DNA from 3 places in the Massilia sp. DJPM01 genome. Region 2 is predicted to be linked to each of the others. Evidence: predicted binding sites of a transcription regulator. Region 2 holds the regulator's gene; each other region holds the start of a gene.
The links. The regulator HrcA, encoded in region 2, represses chaperone genes, less so after heat shock. The targets are predictions, from matches to a motif close to TTAGCACTCNNNNNNNNNGAGTGCTAA.
Positions count from the first base shown of each region.

Region 1: a site for HrcA is predicted at 3,610-3,636, ahead of rpoH (RNA polymerase sigma factor RpoH). Genes of this name have one in related genera too.
Region 3: a site for HrcA is predicted at 1,037-1,063, ahead of groES (co-chaperone GroES). Genes of this name have one in related genera too.

Region 1 is NZ_JAQOZV010000004.1:111,760-118,409, forward strand. Features, by position in the region: gene ggt (gamma-glutamyltransferase) at 1-371, opposite strand, end outside; gene PO883_RS04380 (hypothetical protein) at 378-800, opposite strand; gene PO883_RS04385 (PEP-CTERM sorting domain-containing protein) at 930-1,664, opposite strand; gene PO883_RS04390 (PEP-CTERM sorting domain-containing protein) at 1,842-2,339, opposite strand; gene rpoH (RNA polymerase sigma factor RpoH) at 2,585-3,484, opposite strand; gene PO883_RS04400 (hypothetical protein) at 3,878-4,033, shown strand; gene PO883_RS04405 (Rpn family recombination-promoting nuclease/putative transposase) at 4,129-5,070, shown strand; gene ftsX (permease-like cell division protein FtsX) at 5,235-6,155, opposite strand; gene PO883_RS04415 (cell division ATP-binding protein FtsE) at 6,152-6,650, opposite strand, start outside.
Region 2 is NZ_JAQOZV010000058.1:26,184-32,833, forward strand. Features, by position in the region: gene dapB (4-hydroxy-tetrahydrodipicolinate reductase) at 1-687, opposite strand, end outside; gene PO883_RS27805 (outer membrane protein assembly factor BamE) at 719-1,279, opposite strand; gene fur (ferric iron uptake transcriptional regulator) at 1,370-1,798, shown strand; gene hrcA (heat-inducible transcriptional repressor HrcA) at 1,820-2,836, opposite strand; gene PO883_RS27820 (HAD family hydrolase) at 2,964-3,680, opposite strand; gene PO883_RS27825 (hypothetical protein) at 3,883-4,491, shown strand; gene PO883_RS27830 (hypothetical protein) at 4,542-5,156, shown strand; gene PO883_RS27835 (serine hydrolase) at 5,343-6,650, opposite strand, start outside.
Region 3 is NZ_JAQOZV010000064.1:3,911-10,560, forward strand. Features, by position in the region: gene groL (chaperonin GroEL) at 1-541, opposite strand, end outside; gene groES (co-chaperone GroES) at 635-925, opposite strand; gene zapB (cell division protein ZapB) at 1,314-1,574, shown strand; gene PO883_RS28940 (cell division protein ZapA) at 1,571-1,882, shown strand; RNA gene ssrS (6S RNA) at 1,927-2,107, shown strand; gene PO883_RS28950 (EVE domain-containing protein) at 2,217-2,681, shown strand; partial or broken gene PO883_RS35250 (sensor histidine kinase) at 3,717-4,406, shown strand; gene PO883_RS35255 (response regulator) at 4,573-5,259, shown strand; gene PO883_RS28965 (response regulator) at 5,249-5,632, shown strand; gene PO883_RS28970 (ANTAR domain-containing response regulator) at 5,629-6,258, shown strand; gene PO883_RS28975 (chemotaxis protein CheW) at 6,579-6,650, shown strand, end outside.

The DNA.
Region 1 (6,650 bases), on a different contig from region 2:
AGCGTGGCGTCGACGTCGCTCTCCTTGCCGTTTTCCTGGAACATGGTGGGGGTGACGCTGGCCGGCGCCGTTTCGCGGTGATCGACCGTGATCACGCGCTTGTCCCTGGCCAGGTAGATCATCATGAAGCCGCCGCCGCCGATGCCGCAGCTGTAGGGATCGGTCACGCCCAGGGTGGCGGCCGCGGCGACCGCGGCGTCGATCGCATTGCCGCCCTTGTCGAGTATGGCCATGGCCGCTTGCGAAGCCTGTTCGCTGATGGTGGCGACCGCGCCGCCGGTGCCGCTCGCCACCGGGGTCCTGGCATGGGCAAGGGGAATGACGAGGATGATGGAACAGGCGAGGGCGAGGCGGCGGGCGGCGTGGGTCATGTGCTCTTATGGGCTTACTGGTGAAAACTGGTATATGTTCAGGGTGACCGCTAGTTCCGGGTCGGGCGGTATGTTGCTGGGCGACCGAGGCGGCGGGTCTTTGGCCAGCACGATGAACAGCCCGGGCTGCTGCACTGATTTATGGGCCCGCGCGCGTGATGTGAGCGCAAACGGCTCGACCGCGCCGGTGGGAAAGGTCAGCGTGAAATAAAAGGCGATCTCGCCGGCCCAGATGCAGATCACGTCGGGCGGGCAGCGGCTGTCTGCGAAGCTCTCGTAGCGCAGGTTGGCGCCCTCCGCGATGGTGCTGGTCTTCGGCATCAAGGTAATGGTGATCATGTTGGGATGTATTGATTCTTCCTTCGCGGGCGCGGCGTTGCACAACGCACACACCCAGACGGCGGCGAACGCGAAAATCAACTTGTTCATGATGGCTCCTCAGTAGTGGAAAGCCGATCATAGATCATATCAATTTCGTCGCTATGTGGCCGCGCAATTGACGAGTTATGGCGCCGTACATACCCGCCGGCAAGGCAGGGGCCGTCCAGGCCCCGGGTATTACGCTTGCGCCACGCTGTCCTGCAGGCGCAAACGGGTGCGGCGGGTCAGGCCGATCACGGCCAGGCCGAGCGCCAGCATGGCGTAGGTTTCCGGTTCCGGCACGGCCGTGGTGTAGACGGTCAGGGTCGGGTTGAGCACGCTCAGGCCAGCCCACGAATCCTGGCGCTGGACTACGCCATCCGGCGTGGTCCAGACCGCCGGGGCGGCGAACAGGGTCATGCTGCTGTTCAAGGAGATGGTCAGCATGTCCCTGAGCGTCAGGTTGGCGGCGCTGAACACGAAGGAATCGTTGCCATTGAGCTTGTTGACGCTGCGGTTGCCCTGGTTGCTCCAGTCGTTCGCGCCGCTGGCGATCAGGCTGACCGAACCGCGGTTGCTGGCCATGCCGGCGCCAGCGCCGCCGCCTGGCGGCACGGCAGGGTCGAGGGTGCCGGCGAAGCTGGCCGAAAAGGAATAGCCGGTGACCTGGTAGCCGGCACGCACCGCGAACGTCATGTCGGCCGAGTAGGCATTGCCGTCGGCATCGCTGGTGTTGAGGGACATGCTGTTGGCAAAATCACTGAAGCGGATGGTGGTCGCGCCAGCCACGTCGGACACGAGCACGTCGGCCAGCGTCGAATCGGGATTGGTGAACGTGAAGCCGGTCGCTTCGATGACGGTCGGCGCAGCCGATGCCGTGGCGGAGGCAAAAGCCAGCGCCACTGCGCCCATCTGCAATTTAAACAAGTTCATTGGTCGCATTCCTCTTCATTGTCACATCGACGAACGCCGCAACGGCGCACCAGGCTTGCCATCATAAGCGAGGGCCGGCTGGCATCAAAGTAAAACATTGTAAGAAAGATATTTGGCGCGCCGAGGCAATCGCTGAGCACGCCCGGCCGCCAAGGGGAGCAGCGGCGGCCCGGCCGTTCATGCGTCGAGGCTGTCCTGCAAGCGCTTGCGGGTGCCGCGCGTGAAGACGATGACGGCCACGCCGACGGCGAGCATCACATAGGTTTCCGGTTCCGGGACCGACTGCGAGGCCACGCTCGGGCGCGCGCTGGCGGCGCTGAAACCGCTCCTGGCGTCCTTGGCATAGTTGGCGCGTACTTCCGCAAAGCCGTGGCGCGTGCCGGAGCCGCCCCACGCGGGCACATTGCCGTTGGCGTAGGCACTGATGGCGCCGCTCAAGTCGGCTTCGCCGGCGAGCGCGGCCTCGCCCGGACGCCCGTGCATGGCGCGGGTGACATCGCCCAGGCTGAACGCGCCAACGCCGCGGCTGTCGGCCAGTTCGATGCCGGCGTGCTGAGCATAGCGTTTGCTCATATTGTTCAGGGCCGGGGACTCGATCAGGGCCGGTGCGGCGCCGGCCAGGCCGGGCGCCAGCACCAGGACGGCCAGGCTTCGTGTCCATGTAAAGTGTTTCATTTGCTGACTACCTATTCATGTTTGGCTGTGAAAAAGGCTGTGACGGCGCGCGGGGCAGCGCTCGGGGCCCATGTTATTGCCGCGCTCAGACACCGGCACGGTATGCATGATACGTCAATCTCGGATTATAAATATGTAATCAAGTGTATTGACTTGTACAAGCTTGACGCTTTGTACTGACGAAAAAAATGCCGCCTAGTCTACACCAGGCGGCATCGGCGCGGGGGCGCCAGGCGTGCGCGGGCTCAGATATAAGCCGACAACGCACTTTTCATTTTCTTCAGGGCAGCACTTTCGATCTGGCGGATACGCTCGGCGGAGACGCCGAATTCGTCCGCCAGCGCGTGCAAGGTGGCGCCGGAACCGTCGTCGTTGGCCAGCCAGCGCGCTTCGACGATGCGGCGCGAACGGGCGTCGAGCTTGCCCAGCGCCGTTTCCAGGCCTTCCGATTGGAGGCGCGTGACCTGTTCAGCTTCGAGCACCTTGGTCGGCTCGGACAGGTCCGACGACAGGTAGGCGATCGGCGAGAACTTGTCGTCTTCGTCATCGGTCGGCGCTTCGAGGGCGATGTCGCGGCCCGACAGGCGCGTTTCCATCTCGATCACTTCTTCGCGCTTGACGTCGAGCAGCTTGGCCAGCGCATCGATCTGGGTTGGGGTCATGGCATCGAGGCCCTGCTTGTTGCTGCGCAGGTTGAAGAACAGCTTGCGCTGGGCTTTGGTCGTCGCGACCTTGACCAGGCGCCAGTTCTTCAGGATGTACTCATGCATTTCCGCCTTGATCCAGTGCATGGCGTACGACACCAGGCGCACGCCCTGGTCGGGATCGAAACGCTTGACCGCCTTCATCAGGCCGATATTGCCCTCTTGAATCAAATCGGCGTGCGGCAGGCCGTAGCCAAGGTAGCCGCGCGCGATCGACACCACCAGCCGCAGGTGCGACAGCACCAGCTCTTGCGCGGCGGCGAGATCGTTATTTTGTTGCAGGCGTTGAGCCAGGGAAATCTCTTCCTCGTGGGTCAGCATCGGCAGGCGGTTGACCGCCGAAATATAAGCGTCGATATTGCCCAGATTGCCGGTGAAACCGAGTCCTAAAGCACGATTGCCGGTCGGAACCAATGCGGATTGTGCGGACAACGTCATCATGTATTTCCTCGTAGAGTGTCTGTGCTGCATCATCGAATGCCCGGGCCGGATGCGGGTCCGGGGCGACTGTTGCGGTCTGATGCCAGCGGTGGCTTCGGGGATTCCCCGCCATGCAAGACCCTATATTAGCACTCTCTCGTGTGGAGTGCCAATGCCGAGAATATATGGCGGCGATAGCGAAATGATATTACTTAGAGGCAAGCATAAATTCGCAAGTTTCACTCTAGTGGAGGGTGCCATTTGTCCTTTGATCCAGATCAAATTTGCGGCGCGGCCGATCGCCATGCGTTTGCGCCAGCGCAGTATCTAAACCCGGTTCCAGTGTCGCCGATCAGGGGGATCGCCTCTGTTCGTTTACGCACGCAAGGCGCTCGTCGCATGTCAGGCCGCGCCATGAATCCGATCATTATCATGGACGGTGACGACAATGACAACGATCTGTATGGCGGGGCCGGGTCGGATACGGACATGATGTTTGCCAAGGCAGGCGGCGCGGATTGCTCATCAAAGCATAGGCGAAGGCCGCCAGCAGCAAGCGCGCTGGTGTGAGCACCCTGGATAGTGCGTCTCGCGCCGCGAGCGCCGGCCCCGCACACGCCTGAGGTAGCGCAAAGGAAGGGCGGGGACGCTCGCTACAATGCGCCATGCCCGCCCTTCACGACCTCGGATACCGTTCGCTGTTCGCCCACCCGGAACTGGTGCGCGACCTGATCACCGACTTTACTTCCGCCAAGCTGTTCGACGAGATCCCGCTGTCGGCCTTCGAGCGGGTCAATCCGGCGTATGTGAGCGAGCGCTTGTCTGCACGCCAGGACGATCTCGTCTGGCGCGTGCGGCTGGGCGACGAGTTTCTTTACGTGTACATCCTCCTGGAATGCCAGTCCGGCGTGGATCGCTGGATGGCGCTGCGCATGCAGACCTACATCGGCTTGCTGTACCAGGACCTGATCAAGGGCCACGCATTGTCCCCTGGCCTGCTGTTGCCGCCGGTGCTGCCGCTGGTGTTCTACAACGGCTTGCCGCGCTGGAGCGCCAGCACGGACCTGGCCGGCCTTCTCATGCAAGTGCCCGCTGAACTGGCCGCATTGCAGCCATCCCAGCGCTACGTGCTGATCGACCAGCAGCGCCTGGACAGGACAGCGTTGGAAGCGAATGCCAGCCTGCTGGCGCTGTTATTTCGGTTTGAACTTTCAGTCGGTCCCGATGTCTTAGATCAGGTTATACCTGCCCTGAAAACGTGGTTTGCAGCTGCGCCCCAAGCCAGCCTGCGGCGTTCGGTTCGGGTGTGGATCAATGCTCTGCTGGCGCGCGGAGCCAGCGAACGGGCATTGGTGGTGGTTGACAGTCTGGAGGAGGGTGCTGACATGAAAGGTAAGCTTGACACCTGGGCCGAGGAGTTCGAGGAACTCGGCTTTCAAAAAGGATTCGCGTTGGCGGAGAAAGCCAAGGAAGATGGCAAGGCGGAAGGGCAAGGCGGAAGGGCAAGTCGTTACCCTTCGCGCGGTGCTGGGCAGCCTGTTGCGCAGCCGCTTCGGCGAGTTGCCGGCGCCGGCAACGCAGCGCATCGCTCAGGCCACGCAGGCTGAGCTTGAACAGTGGTTCGAGCGCAGCCTCAATGCGCCCAGCCTGCAGGCGGTGTTTGACGCTGGCACGACTTCCACGTAGTCCGATATGTCATGAGTAGAGCTTGGCGCTTGCGCCGCGAGGTGCGTGAAAGGCCAGGCAGATACTCATTGGCGACCTATCCTGGCTAGCGCAAACGCGCCAGATGCCTGCGCACCGACAGTACCGCGCCGGCCAGGCCGAGCGCGGCGCTGACGGCCAGCAGCACGCCCATCGCCACCGGATTGAGCGGCGCCAGCTGGAAGGATGAACCGTACAGGCGCGCGAACTCGCCGATGGCCGTATTGAGAGGCTGCAATGACAAGGTCACCGCGCCCAGCGCCACGCCGCCGGCGCACAAGCCCAGCAAGCCGCCGGTGTAATAGAAGGGACGGTGGATGAAGCCGTCGGTCGCGCCGATCAGTTTGCTCACGGCGATCTCGTCGCGCTGGGTCAGCACCTGCAGGCGGATCGTATTGAATACCACGGCAATGACCACCATGCCGAGGGTCACGGCCAGCAGCAGCAGGATCAGGCGCAGCACGCGCAGCAGGGCGGCCAGGCGCTTGACCCAGGCCGAATCGACCTGCACCGCGTCCACGCCCGGCAAGGCGCGCAGGCGCGCGGCGATGGCGTCGACGCTGCCCGCTTCGCTCACGCTGCGGAAGCTGTCGAGCTTTAACACATAGCCGTCCGGCAGGGGATTTTCGCCCAGCGTGGCCAGGACGTCGGCCAGGCCGCTCTTGCTTTTCAGGCTGTCGAGCGCCTGTTCGCGCGGCACGAACACGATGCGCGACTTGGGATCGGCCAGGATCGCGCGGATCGCCGGTTCCAGTGCCTGCGCCTGCTCGCGCGTGGTCTCGGCCCTGGTGAAAACGCTGATTTCCGGCTCGACCGACAACTGCTCGGACATCGGGCGCACATTGTCGAGCAGGGTCAAGCCGGCGAACGGCAGCGTGAGCGCGATGGCGACCACGATCACATTGAACAGGAAGCTGAGCGGCGACTTGCCCAGCTGGCCGAGCGCCGAGCCGATGGCGAAACCGTGTTGGCGGAACCAGCGCTTCATGTGGCGTCTCCCACCACGGCGCCATGGTCGAGCCGGATCACGCGCGCGCTGCCCTGGCGTGCGGCGTCGTACAGCACCAGTTCGTCATGGGTGGCGATCAGGCAGGTCACGCCCACCGAATGAAAGGCGCGCAGGGCGTCGAGCACCTTGTCGGCACTGGCGCGGTCGAGGTTGGCGGTGGGTTCGTCGGCCAGGATGATCTGGGGCCGGTTGACGATGGCGCGGGCAATCGCCACGCGCTGCTGTTCGCCGCCCGACAATTCGAGCGGCCTGGCCAGCGCGCGCCCCTCCAGCCCGACTTTTTCCAGCGCGGCGCGGGCCCGCAGTTCGGCCTCGGCCTTGGAGGCGCCGGTGACCAGCAGCGGCAGCATGGTATTGGCCAGGATCGAGCGGTCGGTCAGCAGGCGCTGCTGCTGGAAAATCAGGCCGAGATTGCGCCGCAGATAGGGCAGGCTGGCATTTTTCATGCGCCCGATATCCTGTTCGTTGACCAGT
Region 2 (6,650 bases):
CTCGATGCGCTCGCCGGTGCCGGCAAACAGCACGGTATGGTCGCCGATGATGTCGCCGCCGCGGATGGTGGCAAAGCCGATGGTCGACGGATCGCGCTCGCCGGTGACGCCTTCGCGCCCGTACACGGCGCATTCCTTGAGGTCGCGCCCGAGCGCGTCGGCAATCACTTCGCCCATTTTCAAGGCGGTGCCGGACGGCGCATCGACCTTGTGGCGGTGGTGCGCTTCGATGATTTCGATGTCGTAGCCCTCGGACAGGCTTTTGGCGGCCAGTTCGAGCAGCTTGAGGGTGACGTTCACGCCCACGCTCATGTTGGGCGCGAACATGATCGCGGTCTTTTCGGCGGCGGCGGCAATCGCGGCCTTGCCGGCATCATCGAAACCGGTGGTGCCGATGATCAGCTTGATGCCATGGGCGGCGCAATATTCCAGATGCCTGAGCGTGCCTTCGGGACGGGTGAAGTCGATCAGGTAACCAGCCCCGGCCAGGCCGGCGGCAAGGTCCGCTTCGATCCTGATGCCGGCCGGTTGGCCGCCAAAGGCGCCCGCGTCCTGGCCGATCGATGGCGAACCTGCCAGGCCGAGCGCGCCGGCCAGCACCGCGTCGGGCGCGGCAGCGACCGCATCGATCAGCATCCGTCCCATACGCCCATCGGCGCCCGCTACTGCAATTTTCATCTGCGTCATTTTGCTACCCTCGTGCTACCCGTGCGATGGCTTATTTGTTGATCTTGATCGAGGCCGAACCGGCTTCTTCGCGCTTCGGCGCTTCCTTGGCGGCCACCTTGGACGGACCGGCGATGCGCGCGATGTATTCCTTCTCGGTCGGCAGGTTGCCGCCGTCGAATTTCTCGACCTTGTTATCCTTGAAGTAGACCGTCACCCGGCTGCTGGTCAGCTCGCCATCGCCGCGCGCCAGGTAGAACGGGAAATCCCAGCGGTCGGCGTGGAAGACGTCGGTCAGCAGCGGCGTGCCGAGCAGGAACTTGACCTGTTCGCGGGTCTGGCCCACCTTGAGCTGGGTCAGCATTTCCTGGGAAATGAAGTTGCCTTGCTGGATGTCCGGACGATACGGCGAGAAGATCCACAGGAACTTCTGCAGCTTGCTGGCCTGGACGGTCTGGGCGCCGGAGTCTGGCGAGGTACTGACCGGGACCACGGGATCCTTGGCGCCGCCGAACATGGAGCAGCCCGACAGGCTCAGGACGGCGCCGGCCAGGGTCGCCACGAGCGGGGCGCGCAAGCTAAAACGGTGCAAAACGGCAGTATCGACAGGCATAGAGGACCTCAAATCGTTGTACGGAAGCCTAGGCACCTCCGTCTAAAACGCTATATGATAAAGCACTACGCCAATATACGAGTAACAAACATGAGTAACAATCCTAGCGACCTCAAGGCCAGCGGCCTGAAAGCCACCCTGCCCCGTCTGAAAATCCTCGAGATTTTCCAGAACAGCGAGGTGCGCCACCTGACAGCGGAAGATGTATACAAGATTTTGCTGACCGACAATATGGATGTCGGCCTGGCCACCGTGTACCGCGTACTGACCCAGTTCGAGCAAGCGGGCCTGCTCAACCGCAACCATTTTGAAACCGGCAAGGCGATCTTCGAGCTCAATGCCGGTTCGCACCACGACCACCTGGTGTGCCTCGATTGCGGCCGCGTGGAAGAGTTCTACGATGAAGAAATCGAATCGCGCCAGCACAAGGTCGCGGTCGAGCGCGGCTTCAAGATTGCCGAGCACGCACTGGCGATTTACGGTAATTGCGTCAAGCCGGCCTGCCCCCACAAAACCTGAAGCAGCGGCCGGCGCCGCTGTCTAGGAGTGGCTGAGCGCGTTCGACAGCAGCTTGGCCGTAATATCCACGATCGGAATCACGCGCTCGTAGGCCATGCGGGTCGGCCCGATCACGCCCAGGGTGCCGACGATCTTGCCGTTGACCTCGTACGGCGCCGTGACCACGCTCATTTCATCCATCGGCACCAGGTTCGATTCGCCGCCGATGAAGATCTGCACGCCTGTCGCCTTGCTCGACACGTCCAATAGCTGCATCAGCCCGGTCTTTTGCTCGAACATGTCGAACATCTGGCGCAGCGAGCTCATGTTCGACGACAGGTCCGACACGCTGAGCAGGTTGCGCTCGCCGGAAATGACCATATCGTCCGACTGGTCGGTCATCGCCTCGCTGCCGGCCTCGACCGCTGCCTGCATCAGGCTCCCCATATCGTCGCGCAGCTGGCGCAATTCACTGGACAGGCGCGTGCGCACGTCGTCGAACGACAGGCCGCCATAATTCTGGTTGATGTAATTGGCCGAGCGCACCAGCTGGGCCGGCGTGTAGTCGGCCTCGGTGAGCAGCAGGCGGTTTTGCACGTCGCCGCGCGGATCGACGATCACCAGCAGGATGCGCTTTTCCGACAAACGCAAGAATTCGATCTGCTGGAATACCGATTCGCGCCGCGGGCTCAGTACCACGCCGGCGAACTGCGACAGCGACGACAGCATCTGCGCCGCGTTGGCGATCATCTTTTGCGGTTGCTGGGCCGGCAGGCGCAGGCGGCCATCGACCGCGTGCTCGTCCAGATGTTGCACGGTTAACAAGGTATCGACAAAGATGCGGTAGCCGCGCGGGGTCGGAATGCGTCCGGCCGAGGTGTGCGGACTGGACACATACCCCAGTTCTTCCAGGTCGGCCATGATGTTGCGGATGGTCGCGGGCGAGAGGTCGAGTCCGGAAATTTTCGACAGCGCGCGCGACCCTACCGGCTGGCCGTCGGCAATATACCGTTCGACCAGGGCTTTGAGCAGCGTTTGCGCACGGGTATCGAGTTGCATGATTCTATGTGTGGTGCGAGGTGGACATGCACAAGTGTTGATCCGCTTATTATGCACGTTCGCAGGCGCGGTGTGCAGTTTAGCGCTTTTCCGGGCCGACGGGCGCCGCCCGTGCGCCCCGGCCGCCTCAGTCGTGCGCGCGCTTGAGCCAGTCGAGCAGCTCGTCGAAATTGCCGCAGATGGCGTCCGGCACCACCCCGTGCTCCAGGTGCAGCGCACTGCCGGTGCGGTTGAGCCAGACCGCGCGCAGCCCGGCGCGCTGGGCGCCCTGCACGTCGAGCAGCACATCGTCGCCCACGTACACGGCATCGGCCGGGTCGACCCCGAGTTCCACGCAGGCGGCCAGGAAGATGGCCGGGTCCGGCTTGGCGCGGCCGAACTGGCTGGCCGCCAGCGACACCTTGAAATGGTGCGACAAGCCGATCGCCTGCAAATCGGCATTGCCATTGCTAACCGAGCCAAGCAGGCTGCGGCCTTTCAGGCGCAGCAAGCCGGGCACCACGTCATCGTAGGGAATCACGGCATTGCGCGCCGCATAGAACTGGACCATGGCTTGCTCGACCTTGGCGGCATCTTCGCCGGCCGTCTCGAACGCCGACAGCAGGCCGGCGCGGCGCAGGGCGCCCAGGTCGAGCTGGAACTCGGGTTGCTGGGCCAGCAGCGCCAGGCGCGCCTGGCGCAGGGCGTCGACGGTGAAGCGCTCGGCCACGCGCGGCGCGTTGCTGTGCAGCCAGGCATGCAGGGTTTGCTCGGCCTGCAGGATGACCGGGGCGATCGGCCACAGGGTATCGTCCAGGTCGAACAGGATGGCTCTGGGCCAGGTGCGGCGCGGCGGAATGCTCATGTTCTGGCTCGGTAATGGGACAGGTTCCAGCATAACGAGGGCGGCGCCGAAAATCAATCGGCGCGCCGGGCGCGCCAGGTCCCTTGCACCCGTTACAAGGCAATGAGCCGCCGGGTTAACAAATGCACTAAAATGATGTCCACATCAGGCTGTCCATCGGCGGCCCAGCCTCCCACCTTACCGCATTCGTTTTGGAGAAAGTATGAAAAATCTGTACCTGCGTTCCGCCGTGGCACTGTCGTGCGCGCTGAGTCTGGCCGCTTGCGGCGGCGACGACGATGGCACCATGCAGCTGGGCGGCACCGTGGAAAATGTGACCGTATCCGGCCTGGTGTTGCAAAACAAGGGCGGCCCGGAACTCAAGGTCGAACCGAACGTGAGCACCTTCGTGTTTCCCGACCTGATCGCCACCAATACCGAATTCGACATCACCATCAAGTCGCCGCCATCGAACGCCACCTGCGCCATGGTCAATGGCAAGGGCAAATCGAGCGTCTACGGCGTCGGCAACATTACCGTGCGCTGCACCCTGATCCCGCATGATATCAAAGGCAAGATCACCGGCCTGACGAGCGGCCCGCTGGTCATCATCAACGGCAGCTATCGCCTCAGTATTGCGGCCAACTCCACCGAATTCAACATGACCACGCTGGCCGAGAATAAAAAAGACAAGCTCGGCCAGGTCGGCGAAACGATGGCCTACGGCCTGAGCGTGCTGCACCAGCCGCCGGGCTTGACTTGCCGGATTGACAACGCCATCGGCACGATGGGCAAAGCCGACGTCGACCATATCCTCATCACCTGCAACTGATCCCGGCAGCCGCCCCTGCGCGGGCGGCGCCCTTTCCCCTGGAGAATTCTATGAAGTTATCCGTCCTGCGCCATTCGCTGCTGCTGGCCCTCGTCGCGGGCCTGTCCGCTTGCGGCGGCAAAGCGACCTTCCCTGTCGAAGGCACCATTGAAAACCTGAAGTATTCCGGCCTGGTACTGAGCAACGTCGGCATGCAAGACCTCACGGTCGAGGCCAAGGCCACCACTTTCCGCTTCCCCAACACGATCGAATACGGCGTGCCCTACGATGTCCAGGTCAAAACCAGTGCGCTGCACCAGAAATGCACCTGGGACAACGGCAAGGACAACGCCGGACGCCAGGCTTCCATCAGCGTGATTATCAAGTGCATCGATAACGCCTTTTCGATCGGCGGCGCGGTCAAGGCGCTCGGCGCCGACGGCGGGGCCCGTACCTACACGGGCGAAGGCTTGGTGCTGATCAACGGCAGCAGCGACAAATACGCCGTCCCCAAGGACGCGACCGCCTACAAATTCGCCGGCGCGACCACCTTCGGCACCAGCTACGGCGTGTCGGTATTCAAGCAGCCGGATGGCGGCAAGTATGCCTGCACGGTCGAGCGCCGCGTAGGCGAAATGGGCGATGCCGATATCACCAACATCGATGTGACTTGCCGCGAGAAGTAAGCGCGGCGAGGGTTGGGCAGGTGATATTTGCAAAAGCTATATCTGATATTCCAAAGATAAATTGGCTTGATATGCTGTAGCGCAGCATAATTGCACCTGTCTCCTCCAACTCTCCTCAAAAAGAATTGGATTTCAAGCCCGCTTCACAGCGGGCTTTTTTTTGTCCTGGTTTTCGGTGCTTGCGCCTTATTTCTTTTCCAGCGCCGCCAGGTGGCCGGCCGCGTTGCGGTTGTCCGGGTCCAGCTCCAGCGAACGGCGGTAATGGCGGATCGCCAGCGCTTGCTCTTCCACGGCTTCATACGCTTCGGCCAGGCTGTCATGGGCGTTGGCGCTGTCCGGATACAGGCGCGCCGCCAGGCCGAGCACCGCAATGGCCGGCTTGGGCTGCTTGCGCGACAGCAAGCGGTAACCCCAGCCGTTCAAACTGCCCTCGGACGGGTTCGGCACCGCATATTGCCGCGTCACCTGGCGCAGCTGCCCGTCGATGTCATCGAAACCGCCGCGCGCGGTCTGCTCGCGCAAGCGGTACAGGGCATAGCCGCCGCCGGTGGCGCGCAGCGCCGGCACATACAAGCCCGCCACCGTGTCGATCAACTGGTCCGGCTGGGCCCCGGCCAGGTTGGTCAGGATGATGACCGCCAGGTCGTCGTCCGGATAAATATAGAAGGCCGAACGCCCGCCCCCGATCCCCGCCACCGCCCGGTGCGCCTGTGCGCCACGGCGGATCGCCGGCCAGCCCATGGCCCACGGTGCCGGCCGCCCATCGGCGAACGAGGACGGCGTCCACATCGCCGCCATGCTCGCCGGCTGCAGCAGGCGCCCCTGCTGCAGGGCCACGATCCACTTGCCCAGTTCGGTCGCCGTGGTATTCATGCCGGCGCCCGTGCGCATCGCCGGCGGAAACTCTTCGACCACGTTGCGCAGCGTGCCGTCGCGCCCGAAGCGGTAGGAATTGGCCTTGTTCTTGATGACGTCGGCGCTATCGCCGAAGCTGCTGTCGGGCATGCCAACCACGTCGAACTGGCGGTGCCGGATGGACGCCAGGAAGGGCTCGCCGCTCAGGCGGTCAATGATTTTCCCCAGCAGCACGTAGTTGGTCTGGTTATAGCTGAAGCGCTGGCCCGGCGCGAACTGTACCGGCAGCGTTTGTGCAGTCTTCCAGGCGCCGTCCATGCCGCCCGGCAACAGGTCGCCTTCCCGATCGAGGACGTCGGGAATCCCGGACGTGTGATTGAGCAACTGGGCGATGGTGACACCCTGCCACGCGGCCGGCAAGCCATCCAGATAGCGCGATACCGGCGCGGCGAGCGCCAGCTTGCCCTGTTCGACCAGCTGCATGATGGCCACGCCGGTGACTGCCTTGGTCCCGGAATTGATCGAAAATACGGTGCGATCGTCGACCGGCACCCCGTGCTGGATGTTGGCCACGCCGAGCGCGCTTGAAAACACCACTTTCTGGTGGCGGATCACGGCAATCTGCAAGCCCGGAATGCG
Region 3 (6,650 bases), on a different contig from region 2:
TGCCGTCTTCAACGGTGATGACGCCTTCCTTGCCGACTTTTTCCATCGCTTCAGCGATGCGCTCGCCGATCGAATAGTCCGAGTTGGCGGAAATGGCGCCGACCTGGGCGATTTCCTTGGTGGTGGTGCATGGCTTGGCGATCTTGGCCAGCTCTTCGACGGTGGCAGCAACTGCCTTGTCGATGCCGCGCTTCAGATCCATTGGGTTCATGCCGGCGGCAACGAACTTCATGCCTTCGCGCACGATGGCTTGTGCCAGCACGGTCGCGGTGGTGGTGCCGTCGCCGGCGTTGTCGCTGGTGCGGGAAGCAACTTCCTTGACCATTTGCGCGCCCATGTTCATGAGCTTGTCTTTGAGTTCGATTTCCTTGGCAACCGACACACCATCCTTGGTGACGGTCGGCGCGCCGAACGAGCGCTCGAGCACCACGTTGCGGCCTTTCGGGCCCAGGGTGACTTTGACTGCGTTGGCGAGGATATTGACGCCTTCAACCATTTTGGCGCGCGCTGCGTCGCCGAATACTACATCTTTAGCTGCCATGTTTATTTTCTCCGTTATGCGTAGATAACTATCGCGAGGAATTCTTAAGGAAAGGACGTGCGCGGATCAGGAACGATTCCCGACCCGGATCGATCACTTGACCAGGACGGCCATGATGTCTTCTTCACGCATCACCAGCAGCTCTTCGCCGTCGACCTTGACGGTTTGGCCGGAGTATTTGCCGAACAGGACGCGGTCGCCGACTTTCACTTCCAGCGCGCGTACTTTGCCGTCGTCCTGGACTTTACCGTTGCCTACAGCCAAGATTTCGCCTTGATCCGGTTTTTCGGCAGCTGCGTCAGGAATGATGAGGCCGGACGCAGTTTTGGTTTCCTGGTCGAGACGCTTGACGATAACGCGATCGTGCAATGGGCGAAGGTTCATGCAAAACTCCTTAATATTCAGTGGTTTAGTAGCTATTGGTCAGGACCGCCCTGGGCGTTCCCGGTGTTTCAACATGCCTCGCGGTGTTGCCGCAGAGACTAGAAAGAGTTGTTAGCACTCTCTACTAACGAGTGCTAATTATAGGGACGGTCAAGGTGTTTTTCAAGGCGTCCCGTTGACTATTTAATAGATGAGCTTGATCTGGCGCAAACCGCGGGCACGCCGCGCAGCCCGAAACCGGATCGTTCTCAAGGGCGGATGCGGGTGCGATCGGCGCTGGCGCAGGCGGCGCCGTGCGCCGGGCGCTCTTACATCCCCTTACATCAATCGTCTACCCCTCTTACTGATTCGGTTGACGGACTTTCCTTCGCACCCCTATAGTTACGGGATGATTTCTGAATTCGACGAACTATCCGAAAAAATCGACCGGCTTGCCGCGTTGACCCTCTCACTTCGCAGCGAGAACGCCCAGCTGCGCCAGGCGAATGTGCAACTGCGCCAGTCGAACGCGGCGCTGTGCGCCGAAAACGAGGAATGCGTGGGGCGCATGCACGAAGTGCAGCGCCGCGTCGAAACCTTGCTCTCGCAAATGCCCGATCCGAACGCCCCGGCCGTCGCGCCTGAAAAACATGATGAGGTCGCGCAATGATCCAGCTGAATGTCACGCTCATGGGCAGCGCCTACCGCCTCGTCTGCCAAGAGGGCGAGGAACGCACCTTGCAGGAAGCGGTGAGCTATCTCGACGGGAAAATGTGCGCCTTGCGCGATTCGGGCAAGGTCAAGGGAAACGACCGCATCGCCGTCATGGCCGCGCTCAGCGTTGCCGCCGAATTCCTGTCGGTGAAAACGCCCCAGGGGCCGCTGTCCGAAATGACGATCCTGGAAGTCAAGCAGAAGCTCGGCGACATGCACACGGTGCTCGATAACGCCCTGACCCCCCAGGAAAATCTGTTCTGAGGCTAATTTCGTTTGACATGACGGCACATCGGAGTAAACTGCGTCTCACCCTGCGGTGTTCGCGATTGCCATATATTCCTTGAACCATTTATGTGCACCGGTTGCGGGATTTTGTTCGATGGGAGTGAGCGTCGCTTGTTCGACGAACCCGAAATTGGACTAACTGCGACCACCTTGAACCATTAGGTTCGGGATGCCGGCAAGAACGGCACAGGCGGGGTGCTGATTTTCACGAGCGGTTGCAAGCATTCGGTGCGCAACCGTTTTTTTATGGGCGCGCGCTTTGCGCGTGTTGTCTTTGCGGCGGCCGCGCGGCGCCAACGGAGCATCCCGCATGGCTTATTGGCTGATGAAGTCCGAACCGGACGAAGTGAGTATCGACGATGTGCTGGCCGCGCCGCAGCGCACGCTGGCCTGGTTTGGCGTGCGCAATTACCAGGCGCGTAATTTCATGCGCGACGCCATGCGCGAAGGCGACCTGGTCCTGTTCTACCATTCCAGCTGCGCCGAACCGGGCATCGCCGGCATCGTCCAGGTGTGCTCACCGGCCTATCCGGACGCCACCCAGTTCGACCGCGCCAGCCCGTATCATGATCCCAAGGCCACGCCGGAGCAGCCGCGCTGGGTCGGCGTCGACGTGCGCGCGCTGCGCAAGACCGCCCTGCTGAGCCTGAAAGAGCTGCGCACCGTGCCCGCGCTGGCCGGCATGCGCCTGCTGGCCAAGGGCAGCCGCCTGTCGGTGATGCCGGTCGAGCCGCACGAATGGCATGCCATCGAGGCCTTGCTCGGCCAGCCTTAGCAAACTGTACCTTATAGGCAACACCACGTGCCAGGCGGGGGGCGCCGATGCTATCGTGTCTGCATGCCTCTCCACACCAGCGAGCGTCCGCGCTACCGACTCCGCGCCAGCCATATCGCTTTGCTGTTTGGCGGTTTCCTGGTCACGGCCATCCTGGCCTCGCTAGGCGCGGCCAGCTGGACAGCGCGCGAACAGACCATCAACGAATGGCGCAAGCAACTGAGCAATCTGTCGCTGGTGCTGGCCGAGCACATCGGGCAGCAAGTGACGTCGGCCTCCCTGGTCCTCGATAGCGTCGCCGATTCGGTCCGGGCCGCCGGGGTCGACGGCGATGCCAGCCTGCGCGCGCGCCTGGGCGGCCAGGCCGAGTTCCTGAGCATGCGCGACAAGGCGCGCGGCCTGCCCCAGGTCGACGTGGTCAGCATCGTCGCGGCCAATGGCGATGTGGTCAATTTCACGCGTTCCTGGCCGGCGCCCGCGATCAACCTGGCCGACCGCGATTACTTCAAGGCGCATCTGCTCAATCCCGGACAGGGCTTGTACTTCAGCAAGCCGGTGCGCAACAAGGGCAACGGCCAGTGGACGTTTTACCTGAGCCGCCGGGTGAATGGTCCCCAGGGTGAATTGCTCGCCATCGTGCTGGTCGGCTTTTCATGCACCTCGCTGAGCGACTTCTACCAGCGCATCACGCTCGGCGAGGGCGCCAGCATTTCGCTGTACCGGCGCGACTTCACCCTGCTGGCGCGCTGGCCCCACATCGATTCCCTGATCGGCCAGCTCAACCTGAGCGGCACCTCCTACCAGGTGATCGAACAGATGCGCCAGAGCTCGGGCGTGATCCTGAGCTCGATGCCGCGCTTCACGGAAGGCCGCGAGGCGGTCACGCGCCTGGGCGCGCCGCGCCTGGTGCAGCATTACCCGCTGATCGTCAACCTCACCATCACCGAATCGCTGATGCTGGCGCGCTGGCGTGAATTCAATACCGCCCGCATCGTGCTCGCGGCGCTGGCCATCCTGGCGGTGGTGAGCGCCTCCATGGTGCTGCTGCGCCTGTTGCAGCGGCGCGAACGCGACTTCACGCTGACCCGCCACCTGGTGGACAAGGCCGACGCCGCCAACCGCGCCAAGTCCGATTTCCTGGCCATGATGAGCCATGAAGTGCGCACCCCGCTGACGGCGATCATCGGTTTTGCCGAACTGCTGGGCACGGCGGACGAGCCGGCGCTGCGCGGCCAGGCCGGCCAGGTGATCCTGCGCAATGGACACCATCTGCTCAGCGTGATCAACGATATCCTCGATATCGCCAAGATCGAGGCCGGCCGGCTCGGCCTGGAGCAGGTGGCGTTTGCGCCGGTCCAGACCGTGACCGAGATCGAGTCCATGATGGGCGCCCAGGCGCACAGCAAAGGCATCGGCTTTCGGGTGCGGGTGCACTATCCGTTTCCGGCCCAGGTGGTGGGCGACCCGACCCGCTGGAAGCAGATCTTGTTTAACCTGTGCAGCAATGCCATCAAGTTCACCGAACTGGGCTGCGTGGAGCTGGACTTGTGGTACGAGCAGGCGCCGGCGCGGCTGGCATGCAGGGTGCGCGACAGCGGCATCGGCATGTCGCCGGAACAGTGCGCCCGGCTGTTCGAACCCTTCCAGCAAGCCGGCCTGGACACGACGCGCAAGTATGGCGGCACCGGGCTCGGCTTGTATCTGGTGCAGCAGCTGGTGACCCGCATGGGGGGGCACGGTGCAGGTCTCCAGCGCGCCGGGCGAGGGCTCGGCGTTCGAGGTGGGCATCCTGGCGCGCAGCGGCGACGGGACGGCCTGGCTGGCCGGCCCCGCGCCCGGCGCGCCGCCCGCGCCGGTGGTGGCGGTGGCGCCGCCGGCCTTGCACGGGCGCGTGCTGCTGGCCGAGGATGGGCCCGACAACCGGGCCCTGATCGGCGCCTTCCTGAACCGCCTGGGCATCCGCTGCGAGATGGCCGAGAACGGCGTGCGGGCGGTCGAGATGGTCTTGGCCGGCAACTTCGACCTGGTCTTGATGGATATCCAGATGCCGCTCATGGATGGGGTGGCGGCGACCGAATTGCTGCGCGCGGCCGGGGTGGGGATTCCGGTGGTGGCGCTGACCGCCAATATCATGACCGCCGATGTGGCGCGCTACCTGGCGGCGGGCTGCTCGCATTGCGTCGGCAAGCCGGTCGATTTCACGGCCCTGGGCGCCTTGCTGGCGCAACTGCTGCCGGCGCTGCCGCCAGCCCCGCTCATGTCGCCCGCGCAGCTGGCCGTGTTCGTGGAAATCCGGGCCCGCTTCGAAGCCGGGCTGGCCAGCCGCCTGGAGCGCATCGCGGCCCACGCCGCGGCCGGCGAGGCGGCCGAGGCGGCCGCGCTGGCGCACATGCTCAAGGGTAGCGCCGGCAGTTTCGGCTACCCGCACGTGACCGAGCTGGCCGGCGCGCTGGAACGCGCCTTGCTCGATGGCGAGCACGGCGCCGCGGCCACCTTGCTGGAACAGTTGCAGCAGCTCGAAGAAGTGCGGCGCCTGCTGGTCGGCGCCGGCGAACCGGGAGGCATTGATGAAGAATAAGACCGTGATGATCGCCGACGACGAGGGCGTCATGCGCAGCTTGCTGGGCATGGTGTTGAAGGAGCATGGCTACCGCGAGTTCGTGTACGCCGCCGACGGCCGCCAGGCGGTCGAACTGATCCGCACCGGCGGCGCCGCCATCGGCCTGGCCTTCCTCGATATCGACATGCCCGGCTTCTCCGGCCTCGACGTGCTGGCGCTGGCGCGCGAGCGCCGTCCCGGCTGCGCCTGCGTCATCGTCAGCGCCCACAGCGCGGTCGAGAACGTGATGGCGGCGGTCCGCGGCGGCGCCGCCGGCTTCGTCGTCAAACCTTACTCGGCGCAGCGGATCGCCGAGGTGCTGGACAAGATCGAACGTGCGAGCCGCCCATGAGCCTGCCTTCCGCCGGCGCCCTCAAGCGCTCCCTGTTGCTGGTCGACGACGATGTCCTGATCCTGGGAATACTCAACCGCGTGCTGACCCTGGGCGGCTACGAGGTGCGCGTTGCCACCAGCGGACCGATGGCGCTCGAACTGCTGGCCCATGGCGCGCCCGCGCCCGACCTGGCCCTGCTGGACGTGTCCATGCCCGGCATGTCGGGCCTCGAGCTGGCGCAACACCTGCAGGCGTACGGCGCCATCGCGGTCATGTTCCTGTCGGCCGAGGATGACCAGGCCACCGTGCGCGCGGCCATCGACGGCGGCGCGGTCGGCTACCTGGTCAAGCCGATCGATATCACGCGCATCGTTCCCAGCGTGCAGGCGGGCCTGGCACGCGCCGACGAGCTGCGCGAACTGCGTGGCAGCGAAAGCCGGCTCACCCTGGCGCTGCAGCAGGGGCGTGAAGTCGGCATGGCGGTGGGTATTTTGATGGAGCGCAACAAGACCGATCGCGAGACCGCTTTCCGCGCCCTGCGCGAGCATGCCCGATCGCATCAGCGCAAGCTCAACGATGTCGCCGACGACATCCTGCAAGCGACCGAAGTGCTGAACCTGATCGGTGGACGTGCCAATAAATGAGGCAAATAAGTAACAGGAGGTATGTTTTTCATTAAAACTATTGCCACTTGGAAATCTCAAGAGTAAGCTTGTTCCTGTTTTCTCCGATGCCCCCACAGCGCCCGCGCTGACCGCCCCGCGACCCCTCCCCGTTGCAGGCATGGCATCGGATGCCTTTCCAGGCTGCCCCCTTCCGGCAGCCGACGCAGCATTTCCCGGCCCCGCTCCGCCGCTCGACGACCGTTCGTCCACCGTGTCAGCGCGCCATTCTCCGCATCCCTGTCACCCGACGCCCGGTTCTTTTTCACGCAAGGTTTGCGTAACAGAACGAAAGCGATTGCATGTCCACCTTTATCCGCAGTACCGGCGCCGCCGCGGCGCCCGAATACCTGGTCTTTACGCTCGGTACCGAA